2 regions of the Alteromonas sp. AWJ4_197 genome follow, and region 1 is predicted to be linked to the other one. Evidence: predicted binding sites of a transcription regulator. Region 1 holds the regulator's gene; the other holds the start of a gene.

Region 1 (7,883 bases):
GCACAATTTAACGCTCTAATCGGTGAAGTAGGATTAAGCTATGAATTCATACCCGGTCAGGAAATTCAGGCAAAAATCAGTCAGGGCTATAAAGCACCGACGCTGCAGGAACTCTATTTTGGTACTAACTCCGGCGAAGAAATTACGGATACAGTTACCGGCACGGTTTATCAGGACATTGACGAAATATCGAATCCGAACCTGGATGCGGAAAAGTCTGTTAACTATGAAATCAGCTACCTGGCTCAGTTCGAACGAGGCTTTATCAGCCTGAGCGCGTTCAGAACAAACTATACAAACCGCATCCAAAGCGAAACCTTTTCTACCCCTTACGATGCTGAAGTAAATATTGAGACCTGCAGTTACTACACCGGTACCTGTACAAGTGAAGTACTGACAGAAGACGTCTATACCCAGGCACAGAACTCCGGTGAAATAAAAGTTGAAGGGATTGAATTCAGTGCCTTTTATTTATTCACAGACAACATTACCGGTCGCCTGACGTATTCTGCCCTAGACGGTGAATACCTGTCTGAATACACGCCGGCCAGCGAAGATGATTTCGACTTCTACGATAAAGGAGATGATCTTGAGACTCTGGCACCTGACTCTGCGACGGTGAGCGTTGGTTACCTTTCAGACGAGCGCAACTGGGGTATTAAAGCCCACATGGTTTATTCAGCCGGAATGGATGAGTCTGATCAGAAGAGTTTCACCTCGCTGAACAACGGCAGTGGCCCTTTCTTCTACCCGCAAAGCTATACCGTGTTTGACCTCACAGGTTTCTATGCGATCACAGAAAACCTGACACTCACAGCGGCTATCTACAACCTGACAGATAAGGAGTTCTACAACTGGGGTGTTGTGGACAATCTTCGCTCAGGTAATGGTGGTTTCTTCTCAGGTGTCAGCGGTACCGGTTACCAGCGGTTCTCTGAACCGGGACGAAGCGCAAGTGCCTATATCACTTACACTTTCTGATAAGCAAATTACTCTGATATGACGATAACCGGCCTGCTATGCGGGCCGGCTTCACTTCAAAAAATAATAATTCCCATTATCATATCCCTATCCTGCTTTGAATTATGTTACAAAGCCTGTATTCCCGAATTAGAGTAACACTATGCGATTTTCCCTTGGCAGTGCCCGGCAATGGCACTGGATTTCAGCCGCCATCTGCATGATTGGCATGTTCATGTTCGCCATAACCGGTATCACGCTTAATCACGCGGCGGATATTGAAGTAGTCCCGCAGGTAAGAAATGTTGAGGCGGAATTACCGGATAATGTGCTGTCTGATATCAGTGAGTTGCCTGAAGGCTCTGTCGCTCTGCCCGCTTCATTAAGAAATTGGCTGGCTGACGCTCAGCGCATCACGCCGCCGTCAGATAAGGAAGGAGAATGGGATGGTGTTGAGCTGTATGTTTCGTGGCCCGGTCCCGGTCAGGATCACTGGTTGTCGGTGGATACCGAAATGGGTGAATTAGTGTACGAAGGCTCAGATCGCGGCTGGATAGCTTACTTTAACGATTTACATAAAGGCCGGAATACCGGCACAGCATGGCAATGGTTTATTGATATTTTTTCTGTGGTAGTGATTATTTTCACCGTCACCGGACTGCAATTACTGATAAAACAGGCGCCGCACAAAGCGTCAACCTGGCCGGTAACGGCTCTGGGTTTCCTCATCCCTGTTTTCATTATGCTGGTTTTTATTCATTAAGGTATTCTGGTTGTGACCGAGTTTGAACGACTACTGACGGGTCTTTTTATGGTAGCGGCCTACTCCCTCTGGGTTGGCTATCTGTTCTGGAAACACAAAGGGAAGCATTTGCTGAGGCAGCACTCTCAGGAAAGCAATATTCTTATTGCCTGGGCCAGCCAGACAGGCACCGCACAGGCACTGTCAGAAGCTTATGCTGCAAACCACAGAGACTTTAAACACGGTGTGCTGATGCCATTATCAGCCATCACACCGGAGCGTCTGAAAGAATTCGAAAGGGCTTTATTTGTAGTAAGTACTTACGGTCATGGTGAGCCGCCCGATAACGGACGTTCATTTTTCAAAGCCCTGAACCGCACCCGCAGGAACGAAATTGATTTATCTCATCTCGAGTATGAAGTCGTCGCGCTGGGAGACAGTAAATATCCGCATTTTTGTGCTTTCGGCGAACATATTGATAAACGGTTGAATGCATTGGGTGCCAGCCCCGTTGCACCACTGGTTAAGCTTGATCACAGTAAAGGTGAAGAGACTACCGCACTGGCACAATACTCATCTGCAAGTGTGGCTGCACCCGCGTATGAGGATTTCACGCTTATCCGCCGGCGACAACTCAACAGTGGTCCCCGTCACCCGCTTTTTGAAATCGATCTTTACGCCGGGCACAATGCTCAGCACTGGCAAGCCGGTGATATTCTTGATGTACTGCCCATGAATACATCAGAGGAAATCGCCCGCAGCTATACTATCGCCTCTGTAAGCAGCGAAAGTAACATCATTAAATTGATTGTAAGGCTGGCGATAAAAGAGGACGGCAGTCAGGGCCTGGCCTCAGGGTGGCTGACACAGCAGTTGAAGTTAAACGACACAGTTAAAGCTAAGTTGCATGTAAACCCCGCCTGCCACCTTACACTTAACAACAAACCACTACTTCTGATAGCTGCCGGCAGTGGACTGGCAGGTATCCGTGCTCAGTGGATGCAGGCAGCAGAACAGCAACATACAGCACCGGTTTACGTGTTATTCGGTGAACGCACACGGGAACATGATGACATCCTGTCAGAAGTTATTCCTGCACAGGCGCTGAACGCAGCCAATGTTAACGTGAAACGGGTATTCTCACGTTGTCCGGACCATCCCATGTATGTGCAACAAGCGCTGCAGCAAAGCGAAGAAGCGCTTCGTGATGTGGTAAACAATAACGGCCAGATATACGTTTGCGGCAGCTACGATGGTATGGGTGAAGGCGTACACCAAACATTAATCAGGATGCTCGGAGAGGAACAGGTGCAACAGTTAACCGACAGCCACCGTTATCACAGGGATGTGTATTAAGTCGCTCTGATATCGTTCAGGAGCGCTGTTATCGTTAAATCATCCTGTACTTTCAAACAATTCATTCTGTGCCTGAAATCAGGGCATAAAAAAACCGGCTTTTGAGAGCCGGTTTTTCAATACATTGTCGAAACGGGATTAGCCGTTTACGAATTCAACACCAATTTTGATGTCGCCACGCAGGCCTTCCAGCATGTCGTCTTTCGCTTTTTGTTCGAAAGCGCTCAGCTCGCCGTATGGCAGAATCTCTTCAACGCCGTTAGGACCTAAACGTACAGGGTGTGCGAAGAATGCCGCGTCATCGCTGTCGTCAGTTTGTACATAGGTGTACTCAACAACGTTTTCACCTTGCATTGCAGCAACCAGAGACAGACAGAAACGTGCTGCAGCCTGACCCATAGAAAGCGTCGCAGAACCGCCGCCAGCTTTCGCTTCAACAACCTCAGTACCTGCATTCTGGATGCGTGTAGTCAGGCTTGCTACTTCTTCGTCAGTGAAAGAAACACCTTCAACCTGGCTCAGCAGAGGCAGGATAGTCGTACCGGAGTGACCACCGATTACAGGAACATGTACGCTTGATACGTCCAGACCTTTCAGTTCAGACACGAAAGTCTCAGCACGGATCACATCCAGAGTAGTAACACCGAACAGCTTGTTCTTGTCGTAAACGCCTTTTGCTTTCAGCGTTTCAGCAGCGATAGCAACAGTAGTGTTTACAGGGTTAGTGATAATACCAACACAAGCAGAAGGACAGTTATCAGCAACACCTTCAATCAGGTTCTTAACGATACCGGCATTGATGTTGAACAGGTCAGAACGGTCCATACCAGGCTTACGCGGAACGCCGGCCGGAATAAGAACAACGTCACAACCGGTAAGCGCATCAGCCAGATCATCTTTACCATGACCGGTAACTTTCACCGCGGTGGGGATGTGGCTCAGGTCAACAGCAACACCAGGAACAACTGGCGCAACGTCATATAACGCTAATTCAGAACCTGCTGGCAATTGTGTTTTCAACAACAATGACAGCGCTTGACCAATACCACCGGCAGCACCTAACACGGCTACTTTCATACCATTTCTCCTATGGAATAGTTACTCGTCAAAAAAACGGAGCGTCACAGTAAATCAACGCGTAAAAAAACTCAATCACCCAATGGTCTTATGCATGCATAATGGGTATAAGCCGCAAGATTATGCAATAATTTGAATGGATATGCATAAATATTGCTTAAATGTGATGACTACGGCACAATAATAGCGGTTTGTACCCTTAAACACCAAATACGACAGGAAAATATGGCTAACGTAAAACAAGAAAAGATGATCAAAGCCTTCAAAGAGATCCTGAAAGCAGAAAGCTTCGGGTCTCAGGGTGAAATCGTTGAAGCACTGAAATCACAGGGTTTTGATAACATCAGCCAATCAAAAGTGTCCCGTATGCTGAGTAAATTCGGCGCGGTAAGAACGCGAAATGCCCGCGGTGATATGGTTTACTGTTTACCACCTGAACTTGGCATGCCTACGGCGAAAAGTCCGCTTAAACAGCTCGTGCTCGACATTGTACACAATAATGTGATGGTAATCATAAGAACCAGCCCCGGTGCCGCACAGCTTATCGCAAGATTGCTTGACTCTCTGAGTCAGAAAGACGGCGTGCTGGGTACCATTGCCGGTGATGATACGATTTTTATCGCCCCGGCTGACGTCACCCGTATCGAAGAAATTCGTCAGCGCGTAGAGAACCTGTTCGAAAACGTCTGACACAGTTGCTATTGCACAAAGCACCTTTTCAGGTGCTTTTTTTATTCCTTCAGCATTGTACCCCCTTTGTAAATGGCGCGTTCATTCACGGCAAAAACGCCGGTGAATGAGTAAATTCGTCCCGCTTTTTCGCTAATTTGCCTTCTCATAAAACCGCGTTAACCCTGCCTTAACCCTCCTTGTCGATACACTCTGCTTCAGCAAACTGACGGGAAAGCGCTTAGTGCCGTCAGCTCCGGATTAAACAAGGAATCGCCATGAAGATCGCCACCACCCTCTGTGTTCTCACCAGCCTGCTTACCCTTTCAGCCTGCAGTGACACAACACAAAATCAAAGCTCTGCGCCCCGCGCCACCGCCGTTAGTGCAATTACCATAGCCACACAAACGTTCCCGATTACCCGCACGCTGCAAGGCCGTGTTGTTGCACAACAAACCGCTCAGATTAGGCCACAGGTCGGCGGCGTGCTCGAACAGCGTTTGTTTGAAGAAGGCAGTTTTGTAGAAAAAGGGCAACTACTCTATCAGATTGACGATTCAACCTATCGCGCCAGCGTAAACGAAGCCAAAGCAGACTTGGTGAGCGCCAAAGCGTCTGTGGAGTCAACCCGGCTTATTGATGAGCGCTACCAGAACTTATTAAAGATAGAAGGCATTTCCCAACAAGATGCCGATAACGCCCATGCAGACTATCTGGTTGCTCAGGCCTCACTGGCGAAAGCGCAGGCGGCACTGGACTCTGCCAATGTGAATCTTGCTTTTACCCGCATTACTGCACCCATCAGTGGCCGTACCGGTATTTCTAATGTGACCGAAGGCGCATTGCTTACTCAGGGCCAGGACACGGCGTTAACCACCATTCGCAAACTCGACCCGATTTATATAGATATGACAGAAACCAGCGAAGGTGTGCTTGAGCGCCGTGCCATGATGCAGCGTGAGGGCGTAACATCCGGCTCAAGTGATGTTATCGCCATGCTGGAAAACAATACTGAATATGATGAAACCGGCTCCTTCACTATGCATGAAGTAGCTGTTGATGAAGCAACCGGCTCTATTACCCTACGGGCGACTTTTCCCAATCCGGACGGCATTCTCATGCCTGGCATGTTTATCCGCACCAAAGTCACCATAGCGGTAGACGAAAACGCGATTCTTGTACCCCAGCAAGCCGTGCAGTTTGACAATAAAGGCAATGCTTTCGCCTGGGTAGCTTCAGGGAGTAAAGCAGTGAAAAGGTCGCTGACCTTACAGGAAGCCACCGGTAATAAATGGCTGACTGAGTCCGGCATCAAGGCCGGTGAAAAAGTGATAGTGGAAGGCATCGACGGTTTACAGGACGGCGCAGACATCACCGTTACTGAAGTCACGCTGAACGAAGATGGCAGAGTGGCAGCGCCGAAAGCAAAAAATCAGGAAGGAAATGAGTAATGTTCGCCCGATTCTTCATAGATAAGCCCGTATTCTCCTGGGTTGTCGCCATTATTATTATGCTGGCGGGAACCGCTTCCATACTCTCTTTACCCATTGCCCAATACCCTGATATTGCGCCGCCTACTGTGAGCATCAGTGCCAACTATTCCGGTGCAGACGCCCAAACCGTGGAGAACAGCGTCACGCAGGTACTGGAACAGCAGCTTACTGGTCTTGACGGACTATTATATTTTTCTTCCTCCAGCTCATCCAGCGGCAGTGCCAGTATCTCGCTGACATTTGAGCAGGGAACGGATGCCGATTACGCGCAGGTACAGGTTCAGAATAAAGTGCAACAGGTGAACTCCCGCTTGCCTTCTGCCGTGCAATCTGAAGGGGTGACGGTAACCAAATCGCAAAGCGATATGCTGCTTATTGCTGCTGTTTACGACGAAACCGACGAGGACTCTGAGTTCGATATCTCGGATTATATCGCCTCAAATATGCAGGACACCATTGCCCGTACTGAAGGTGTGGGTGATATCAACGTATTCGGTTCCCAGTATGCCATGCGCATATGGCTCGACCCGGCAAAGCTGGCGGCATACGAACTGATGCCCTCAGATATTACCTCTGCCCTGAGCGCCCAGAACGTGCAGGTACCCGCCGGTAAAATCGGTGACATGCCCTCTCCCGATACGCAGGAGCTGAATGCTACCGTAACGGCTCAGTCCATGCTGCAGAGTGTTTCCGATTTTAAAAACATCATTGTGAAGTCTGACCGCCAGGGCACCGATGTACGGTTATCTCAGGTTGCCCGTGTTGAAATGGGCAGTGAATCGTACACAGCTGTTCCCCGTCTCGACGGTCATCCTGCATCCGGTATTGCCATTATGCTGGCTCCCGGTGCCAATGCGCTGGATACATCAGAACGGGTTAAAGCGGTATTGAGTGATCTGGAAAAGAATTTCCCGGACAACTACAAAATGGCGTTTCCGAAAGACGCTACCCCGTTTATCAAGTTATCGATTCTGGAAGTCGTGGAAACCCTGATTATTGCCATTGTTCTGGTGGTATTGATCATGTGGTTGTTCCTGCAAAACTGGCGGGCAACAATTATCCCGACCATTTCCGTGCCCGTGGTGCTTTTGGGTACATTCGGCATCATGGCCGCAATGGGCTACTCCATTAATACCCTGACTATGTTTGGCCTGGTGCTGTCCATCGGCTTACTGGTAGATGACTCCATCGTAGTAATTGAAAACGTGGAACGGTTGATGTCAGAGGAAAAGATGTCGCCCCGGGATGCCACGATCCAATCTATGAAAGAGATCACCTCTGCCCTTATCGGTACATCCATTGTGATCTGCGCCGTGTTCCTGCCTATGGCTTTTTTCAGTGGTTCAACCGGCGTTATCTACCGTCAGTTTTCGGTAACCGTGATTTCGTCCATGCTGTTATCGGTATTTGTAGCGTTAACGCTAACCCCAATGCTGTGTGCATCACTGCTAAAAGATACCGGCGCAAGCCGTCAGACAGGGGGCTTTTTCGGCTGGTTTAACCGTATGTTCGATAAGTTTGCCGACAAATATAACCTGCGTGCGGTATCGGCGATTAAGCGCCCTAAATTCTGGCTGGCCGGTTAT
Region 2 (7,883 bases), on a different contig from region 1:
ATTCCTTTACCCATAACCTGGCCCGCTACTTCACTGAGCTGGGCCAGCAGGTAAAAGTGGTGCGTAACGACGAAATCTCCCTTGAGCAAATCGCCGCGCTGGCACCGCAATACCTGGTGTTGTCACCGGGTCCCTGCACGCCGGATGAAGCCGGTATTACCCTCAGTGCCATTGACCACTTTGCCGGTAAAATTCCTATGCTGGGAGTTTGCCTGGGGCACCAGTCTATTGGTCAGGTATTCGGCGGTAAAGTCACGCGGGCAGATAAGGTCAGACACGGTAAAACCTCTGCCCTTTTTCACAATAATACGGGAATGTTCAGCGACTTACCCGACGGATACACTGTCACCCGGTATCACTCACTGGTACTTGAACCTGAAACCTTGCCGGACAGTTTGTCAGTGGAAGCCTGGTGTATTAACGAAAGTGGTCAGCGGGAAATTATGGCGATTGCCCACAGAACGCTGCCTCTGTGGGGTGTCCAATTTCACCCGGAGTCACTGCTGACAGAGCATGGCCACGCTATTTTGCAGCGGTTTATTACGCTGGCAGATGCATAATATTCAAAAAGTATTCAAAAAAAGTCATACTCCGGCCGATAACAGGTTACTATGATTTTTCCGGTAGCCCGATATGCTTTCATTTTCTGTACCCGACAGCACCCCGAATAAAAATGACGTACGCAGGAGCCGCCCGGTAGTGGAGCATACCCCTGACAACTTACCCCCAATCAATGAGAGGTTTGATAACCTGCTGATTGCGCCTGCGCGGGTGTCTCAGATGATGGGCCGCCGCAGTCCGGGGGAAGTGGCGTTTGCCCAGTCGGAACAGGGCGATGCCCGTCGCCGTTTGCTGCATGTTGAAAAAGTCGCCATTAAAAACAAACAGCTTCAGGCACAGTCAGAAGCCAGTCTGTTAGACCGTGTTAACGCCGAACTTCATCAGTACGTTTTTGAGTTGCTGAAAGATGAAATAGACAATACAGAGGTGGTCCTTACCTCTGTACTTAACCTGAGTCATGACGTTGCACCGCTGCTGGATATTCTGTCAGTCAGGGCCACATCTATTTCCCGCATTGAACCTCATGCTGCGGCACTACCATGGCTCTACGATGACCTCATGACCGTGGTAAATGCACCTAAGTTTCGTCGTAAGGACTCTAAGGGAAAAGTGATTCCGGTGGAAACCTTACGCACGGCGCTGAGCTTTATCGGTATTGAAAACCTCCGTTTATTGCTGCCGGCCATGATTCTGCGCCGGGCTCTGCCGAAAATTACCGATCCGTATCCGGACATTAAAAATCGTATCATGCAATTCGCTCAGTCAACGGGTCTGACTATGCGCGCACTGGCTGATGATTATGATTTACCGCCCCATGAAGCATTCACCGCAGGGACTCTTTCCCAGCTGGGACGGTGTGCGGTATCACGGTTGTATTTTAAAGCCTTTGAACAGGCGCAGATTGCATTGTTAAGAGAAGCTGAAATTGCAAAGGACACTGAACAGCACGGAGCGATGGCGAAAGTACAGCCATCGGCAAATTACCTTATTGCTATGCAGCAGGAATTTTCTGAGCCGCTCACAGCAAGGCTGTTAGAGATACTGCAATTTAAACGTCTGCGCCTTGCGCTGCCGTTTATTGAAATCACAGAGAATGATCAACACCCTCACGATCTCACAGAGCTTTACAAGAAAGCCAAAGCTTATGCCGCTGTACGTATGTTGCACCAGAGTAAATTTCTGAACAAAGACGAAATCCCGCTGGCACTGCATAAAACGGGCTTTGTCAGAAGCGAACGTGACATTCTGAAATCCACTGACATTTTTCAGCTTCCTCTGATTGAGAATCCGCCTCTGGATTAACGTCTTTTGTGCACGAAATCGCCGTTTTTCGTGCACTTCCACAAAATTTAATCAAAAATTTTGACTGGATAATCATTCATACCGCTAAAAATCACGGTACGTCCTTCGCCCCGCCGCCACTTGCCCTGACTCAACTTATTAACAAATTGCATAAGCTTAGACAAATAAGCTGAATGCTTATGCACTTTTTATGCAAAACAAGCTAAAACCCTCTAAAAACAAGGCCTGCAGCGGGATTCCCAAGGTTACAAAGTGGCGATTAACTGGCATACTGTATAGCTAATTCGTACTTTTCGCATCCAACATCATCTGCACAATTTCACATTTGCACAGCGGATGCCCGATAAAAGAGGTAACTATAATGAACGTAACTCGCGCAACCTTTGATGAGGTCATGGTCCCTAACTACAATCCGGCCAATATGGTACCGGTACGTGGTGAAGGTTCCCGCGTTTGGGATCAGGATGGTGCTGAATACATCGATTTCGCAGGTGGTATTGCCGTAAACGTACTGGGTCACAGCCACCCTGCACTGGTTAAAGCATTAACCGAACAGGGCAGCAAGTTGTGGCACTTAAGTAACGTTTTCACTAACGAACCTGCACTGCGTCTGGCAAAGAAGCTGACTGAAGCCACATTTGCCGAGCGCGTTTACTTTGCTAACTCAGGTGCTGAATCTAATGAAGCGGCACTGAAACTGGCACGTCGCTATGCACTGGAAAAATTCGGTGAAGAGAAAAACGAAATCATCGCCTTTAACAAAGGATTCCACGGTCGTACTTTCTTTACTGTAACAGTAGGCGGACAAGCCGCGTATTCTGATGGCTTTGGCCCTAAGCCCGGCGCTGTTGTTCACTGTGACTACAACGATCTTGCAGCATTTGAAAAGCTTATTTCAGATAAAACCTGTGCGGTTATGATGGAGCCTCTGCAAGGTGAAGGCGGCATTATCTCTCCTGATCCTGACTTCGTAAAAGGCGTGCGTGAACTGTGTGATAAGCACAATGCACTGCTGATCTTTGATGAAGTGCAATCGGGTGTTGGCCGTACCGGCAAACTGTACGCGTACATGGGTCTGGGTGTGACGCCGGATATTCTGACCACAGCGAAATCGTTAGGCGGCGGCTTCCCGATTGGTGCCATGCTGACTACCGCTGAAATTGCCGCTCACCTGAAAGCCGGTACTCACGGCAGTACTTACGGCGGTAACCCGCTGGCATGTGCAGTAGCCGAAGCCGCTCTTGACGTAGTGAATACGCCGGAAGTGTTAAACGGCGTAATCGAAAAAGAAAACCTGTTCCGTGAACTGCTGGGTGAAGTCAACGCTAAGTACAATGTGTTCGAAGAAATCCGTGGACAAGGTCTGTTACTGGGCGCTGCCCTGAACAAAGATTACGAAGGCCGCGCCCGTGACTTCCTGGTTGCTTCGGCAAACGAAAAACTGATGTGCCTGGTGGCCGGTGCCAATGTAGTGCGCTTCGCTCCTTCTCTGATCATTTCAGAAGAAGAAATCCGCGATGGTATGGCACGCTTTGAGCGCGCTGTAGCCAGCGTAGTTAACGCCTGATAAACAACGGCTCCGGAAACGCGGTTATGTATATTATTCGCCCTATTAACACTGGTGACTACGACGCACTGAACAACATCGCAGTGGAGTCCGGTATTGGCTTTACGTCATTACCGGTAAATGAAACGCTGCTGCGCAAAAAAATCAGTCGTGCAGAAAGCGCTTTTTCCGAACAGGTGGTTCAACCCGGCAATCAGTCTTATCTTTTTGTTATGGAAGATACCACCACCGGCACTGTGGTAGGCACCACAGGTATTGAGGCCGCTGTAGGTCTGGATGATGCGTTCTACCATTATCACATGGGCAAAGTTGTACATGCCTCCCGTGAGCTGAATATTCACAATACTGTGGATATTCTCTCTGTGTGTAACGACTACACCGGCGTCACCGAAATCTGCACGCTGTTTCTGCGTGAACAGGCAAGGGGCGGTATTAACGGCCGCTTCCTGTCTAAAGTGCGATTTTTGTTTATGATGGAGCACCGTGAACGGTTCTCAGAAACCATCATTGCCGAAATGCGCGGTGTTAGTGACGAAGAAGGTAAATCACCGTTCTGGGCCTGGCTGGAAGAGCATTTCTTTTCGCTGGACTTCCCCACTGCGGACTACCTTACCGGTATTGGCAATAAACGCTTTATCGCGGAATTGATGCCCAAATACCCCATTTACGTCAATTTATTGAGTAAAGAAGCGCAAGCAGTGATTGGTCAGGTTCATGATAAAACCCGCCCTGCCCTGCTTCTGCTTCAGGAAGAAGGCTTCAGCTGCCGTGGCTACGTAGATATTTTCGACGCCGGCCCGACTGTAGAAGCGAATCTGAGCCATATCCGCACAGCACAGGCAAGCCGCAAGCTACCGGTGGTCATTGACGACCAGACGGCAGCACAAGGCGGACAGACCTGTTACATCATTAATACCTCTGTAGCGGATTTTCGCGCCGTTGCCACTGATTTGGCGGTCAGCGAAGAAAACAATGTTGCTGCCATTTCCCGCCAGGCTGCAACGGCACTAAATATAAACGAAGGCGACATGGTACGTTTTGCGCCAGTCAGCTTTCGGGACTAACGACAGGATTGATTCATGCAAACTACACACTTTATCAATGGTGAGTGGGTCGCTGGACAAGGACACACTATTCAGTCGGTTGATCCGGCAAAAGACCAGGTTATCTGGGAAGGACAAGCTGCCACCGCAGCACAGGTTGACGAGGCCATCGCTGCCGCACGTAATGCGTTAACAGACTGGTCATTTCAAAGCTTTGACGAGCGCCTGACTGTCATCAAAAAATACGGTGAACTGCTGGCAGACAGCAAGCCTGAACTGGCTAAAATCATTGCCCGTGAAACAGGTAAACCTGAATGGGAAACGGCAACAGAAGTGGGCGCCATGACAGGTAAAATCGGTATTTCCGAAAAGGCCTATCATGAACGTACCGGTACTGTTGAAAACCCTATGCCCACAGGCCAGGCGTTCATCCGCCATAAGCCCCATGGTGTGGTAGCCGTATTTGGTCCGTATAATTTCCCGGGCCACTTACCAAATGGCCACATTGTACCTGCGCTGATGGCAGGCAACACCATTGTGTTTAAACCCAGCGATTTAACCCCGGCTGTGGCTGAATTCATGGTGAAGCTGTGGGAAAAAGCAGGTCTGCCGGCTGGTGTACTCAATCTGGTACAGGGCGAAGTAGAAACAGGCAAAGCACTGGCAACGCACGCTGGTATTGACGGTCTGTTCTTTACCGGCAGTTCCCGTACCGGTAAAATTCTTCACGAGCAGTTTGCAGGACATCCCGGCAAAATTCTGGCTCTGGAAATGGGCGGAAACAACCCGCTGATCGTAAAAGACGTGGCTAACACTGATGCCGCCGTTCACGACATCGTGCAATCAGCCTTTGTGACCTCTGGTCAGCGTTGTACCTGTTCCCGCCGTTTATTCCTGCCATCAGGTGCTGCAGGGGATACCATCCTGAACCGCCTGATTGAAGTTACAAAAAACATCAAAGTTGGCGACTATGACGCGCAGGAGCAGCCGTTCATGGGTGCGATGATTTCTGCCAAAGCGGCCAGAATGATGGTCGATGCTCAGGCGGAACTGGTTTCTCTTGGCGGCAAAGTGATTGTGGAACTGACTCAGCCGGAAGCAAACAAGGGCTTTGCAACACCTGGCATTATTGATGTGACAGACATACTTGATGCCTTGCCGGACGAAGAACATTTCGGACCGTTACTGAAAGTCATCCGCTATACCGATTTTGATGCAGCTATCAAAGAAGCAAACAATACCCGTTACGGTTTATCTGCAGGTTTCCTGGGCGACAGCGAAGAAGACTACCGTTATTTCTTCCAGCGTATCCGTGCCGGTATTGTTAACTGGAACCGCCCGATCACCGGAGCCAGCAGTGCAGCCCCCTTTGGTGGTGTAGGCGAAAGTGGCAACCACCGCGCCAGCGCGTACTACGCAGCCGACTATTGCGCATACCCTGTAGCATCTGTTGAGCTGGAAAAAGTCACCCTGCCGGGTACATTAAGCCCGGGTTTAACGCTGTAGCAAAAGGACGCAGTTAACATGCATACAAATGTAGATACCTTATTTGACCGCCTGTGGGACAAATATGTGGCTATCACACCTTCAGCCCATAAAATTCATGCGCTGCTGGTGGGTGAGGAAAACAGTGACAGTATCGTGAACGATCATGTGGCGTTCCGTACTTTCAATCTCGACAAATGCCGGCTGGATAAGCTCGCTGCGCATTTTCTGGCGCTGGGCTACGAGGCGAAAGGCGATTACGACTTTGAAGCCAAAAAGCTGACCGCAAAGCATTTCGAACACGCCGACCTGACTAAACCTAAAGTGTTCATCAGTGAACTCCGTGTAGAAGAGCTGTCAGAAGCCTCTCAGGCGATCATCCATAAGCTGGTAGAGCAAATGGATGAAAGCATCACCACCAGCGAAACGTTTCTTTATTCAGGGCCTCAGTGGTCACTGTCTAGAGAAGACTACGATACGCTGCTGAATGAATCTGAATATGCAGCCTGGATGGCGGCATGGGGCTTTCAGGCTAACCACTTCACCGTGAGTGTTAACCACCTCAGTCAGACACAGTCTCTGGTTGACGTGAACACGCTGCTTAAGGAAGCAGGTTTTGTTCTTAACACCTCAGGTGGCGAAATCAAAGGTGGCGAAAACGTATTTCTAGCCCAGTCATCGACTATGGCCGACAAAGCCGGTGTTGAAATGAACGAAGAAACGGTTCAGATCCCTTCCTGCTTCTACGAGTTCGCACAGCGCTACGAACTGCCTGACGGCAAACTGTACCAGGGCTTTGTTGCTGCATCGGCTGACAAAATTTTCGAAAGCACAAACGCTAAGTAATTACACAGCAGAAATCTGCCGTACTTTCATTGGCAAAAGGCTCCTTCACCACAGGTGAAGCAGCCTTTTTTATTTACGCCAGCTATTTTTGCAATGGTCAGCCTGTTACCGTACTCTGTTCCGGTAATCTTGCAAGGAATTCACTGAACCGGGATGGCTTATCAAAATAAAAGCCCTGCAATAAATCCACCCGGGCTTCACGAAGTAACGGCAGGTATTCAGTCAACTCCACCCCTTCCACTACAGTATGAATTTCTAACCGTTGCAACATAACAATAATGCCCTGAAACAACGCCAGTGCTTTCGCGTCATGATGGATGTCTTTTAACAGGCTGCGATCCAGCTTTACCGTACTGAATTCAAACATTCTGAGGTAACTTAACGCAGAGAATCCGCTGCCGAAATCATCCAGCGCCAAGTCGAAACCGGCATCCCTTAACGCCTGAAGTGCACTAATTGCCCGCTGCTCATCCTGCATAAAAATAGACTCGGTCAGTTCTATTTCAATTAATGACTCCGACACTTTTTTTTCCGCACAAATGGCTTTCGCCTGAGCGGGAAAGTGAGGATCTAATAACTGGTTTGCACTGATGTTAACGGCGAGAGGCACAACCTGATGCTGCTGTGCCATAACGATGAGGTAGTCACATGCGCGGGACAAAGCCTGCAAGCCGATTTGCAAATCCAGCTGATTCGCCTCAGCCAGCGGAATGAAAATGCCCGGAGAGACGTTACCGTGCATAGCAGACTGCCACCGGCACAATACTTCGCCGGACTTCAGCACGCCCTGTACATCGTATTTACCCTGAATGTAGAAATCCAGGCTATCCTGCTCGATGGTCTTACGTAAATCAGACAGCATGCTGACCTGCGCCTTCATACTCTCCCACAAGCCCTGCTGGTAAACACTCACCCGCCCTTTACCGCCAATCTTCGCCTGATACATGGCTGCGTCGGCATTCTGAATTAAGCGTTCAACGCTGCCGCCATCAAACGGATGACAGGCAATGCCGATACTCGCGGAAAGATGTAACTCGGTACTCTGCGCCTCAATTTTGAGGTTTTCTATCCCCTTAATG

Evidence for each region. Region 1 encodes ArgR, which controls arginine synthesis, uptake and breakdown. Its sites were predicted from a motif close to ANTGAATANNTATTCANT; they were not measured.
Region 2: ACXAGC_RS00550 (aspartate aminotransferase family protein) is a predicted target of ArgR. The motif match lies at 2,032-2,049, and genes of this name have one in related genera.

Annotation. Positions count from the first base shown of each region.
Region 1 covers NZ_JBSWWW010000008.1:119,892-127,774, forward strand. Annotated here, with positions in the region: gene ACXAGC_RS18430 (TonB-dependent hemoglobin/transferrin/lactoferrin family receptor) at 1-981, shown strand, start outside; gene ACXAGC_RS18435 (PepSY-associated TM helix domain-containing protein) at 1,124-1,723, shown strand; gene ACXAGC_RS18440 (NADPH cytochrome P450 oxidoreductase family protein) at 1,736-3,058, shown strand; gene mdh (malate dehydrogenase) at 3,197-4,135, opposite strand; gene argR (transcriptional regulator ArgR) at 4,361-4,825, shown strand; gene ACXAGC_RS18455 (efflux RND transporter periplasmic adaptor subunit) at 5,083-6,255, shown strand; gene ACXAGC_RS18460 (efflux RND transporter permease subunit) at 6,255-7,883, shown strand, end outside.
Region 2 covers NZ_JBSWWW010000001.1:107,595-115,477, forward strand. Annotated here, with positions in the region: gene ACXAGC_RS00540 (anthranilate synthase component II) at 1-560, shown strand, start outside; gene ACXAGC_RS00545 (HDOD domain-containing protein) at 634-1,863, shown strand; gene ACXAGC_RS00550 (aspartate aminotransferase family protein) at 2,225-3,430, shown strand; gene astA (arginine N-succinyltransferase) at 3,457-4,494, shown strand; gene astD (succinylglutamate-semialdehyde dehydrogenase) at 4,510-5,979, shown strand; gene ACXAGC_RS00565 (2-oxoadipate dioxygenase/decarboxylase family protein) at 5,998-6,804, shown strand; gene ACXAGC_RS00570 (putative bifunctional diguanylate cyclase/phosphodiesterase) at 6,902-7,883, opposite strand, start outside.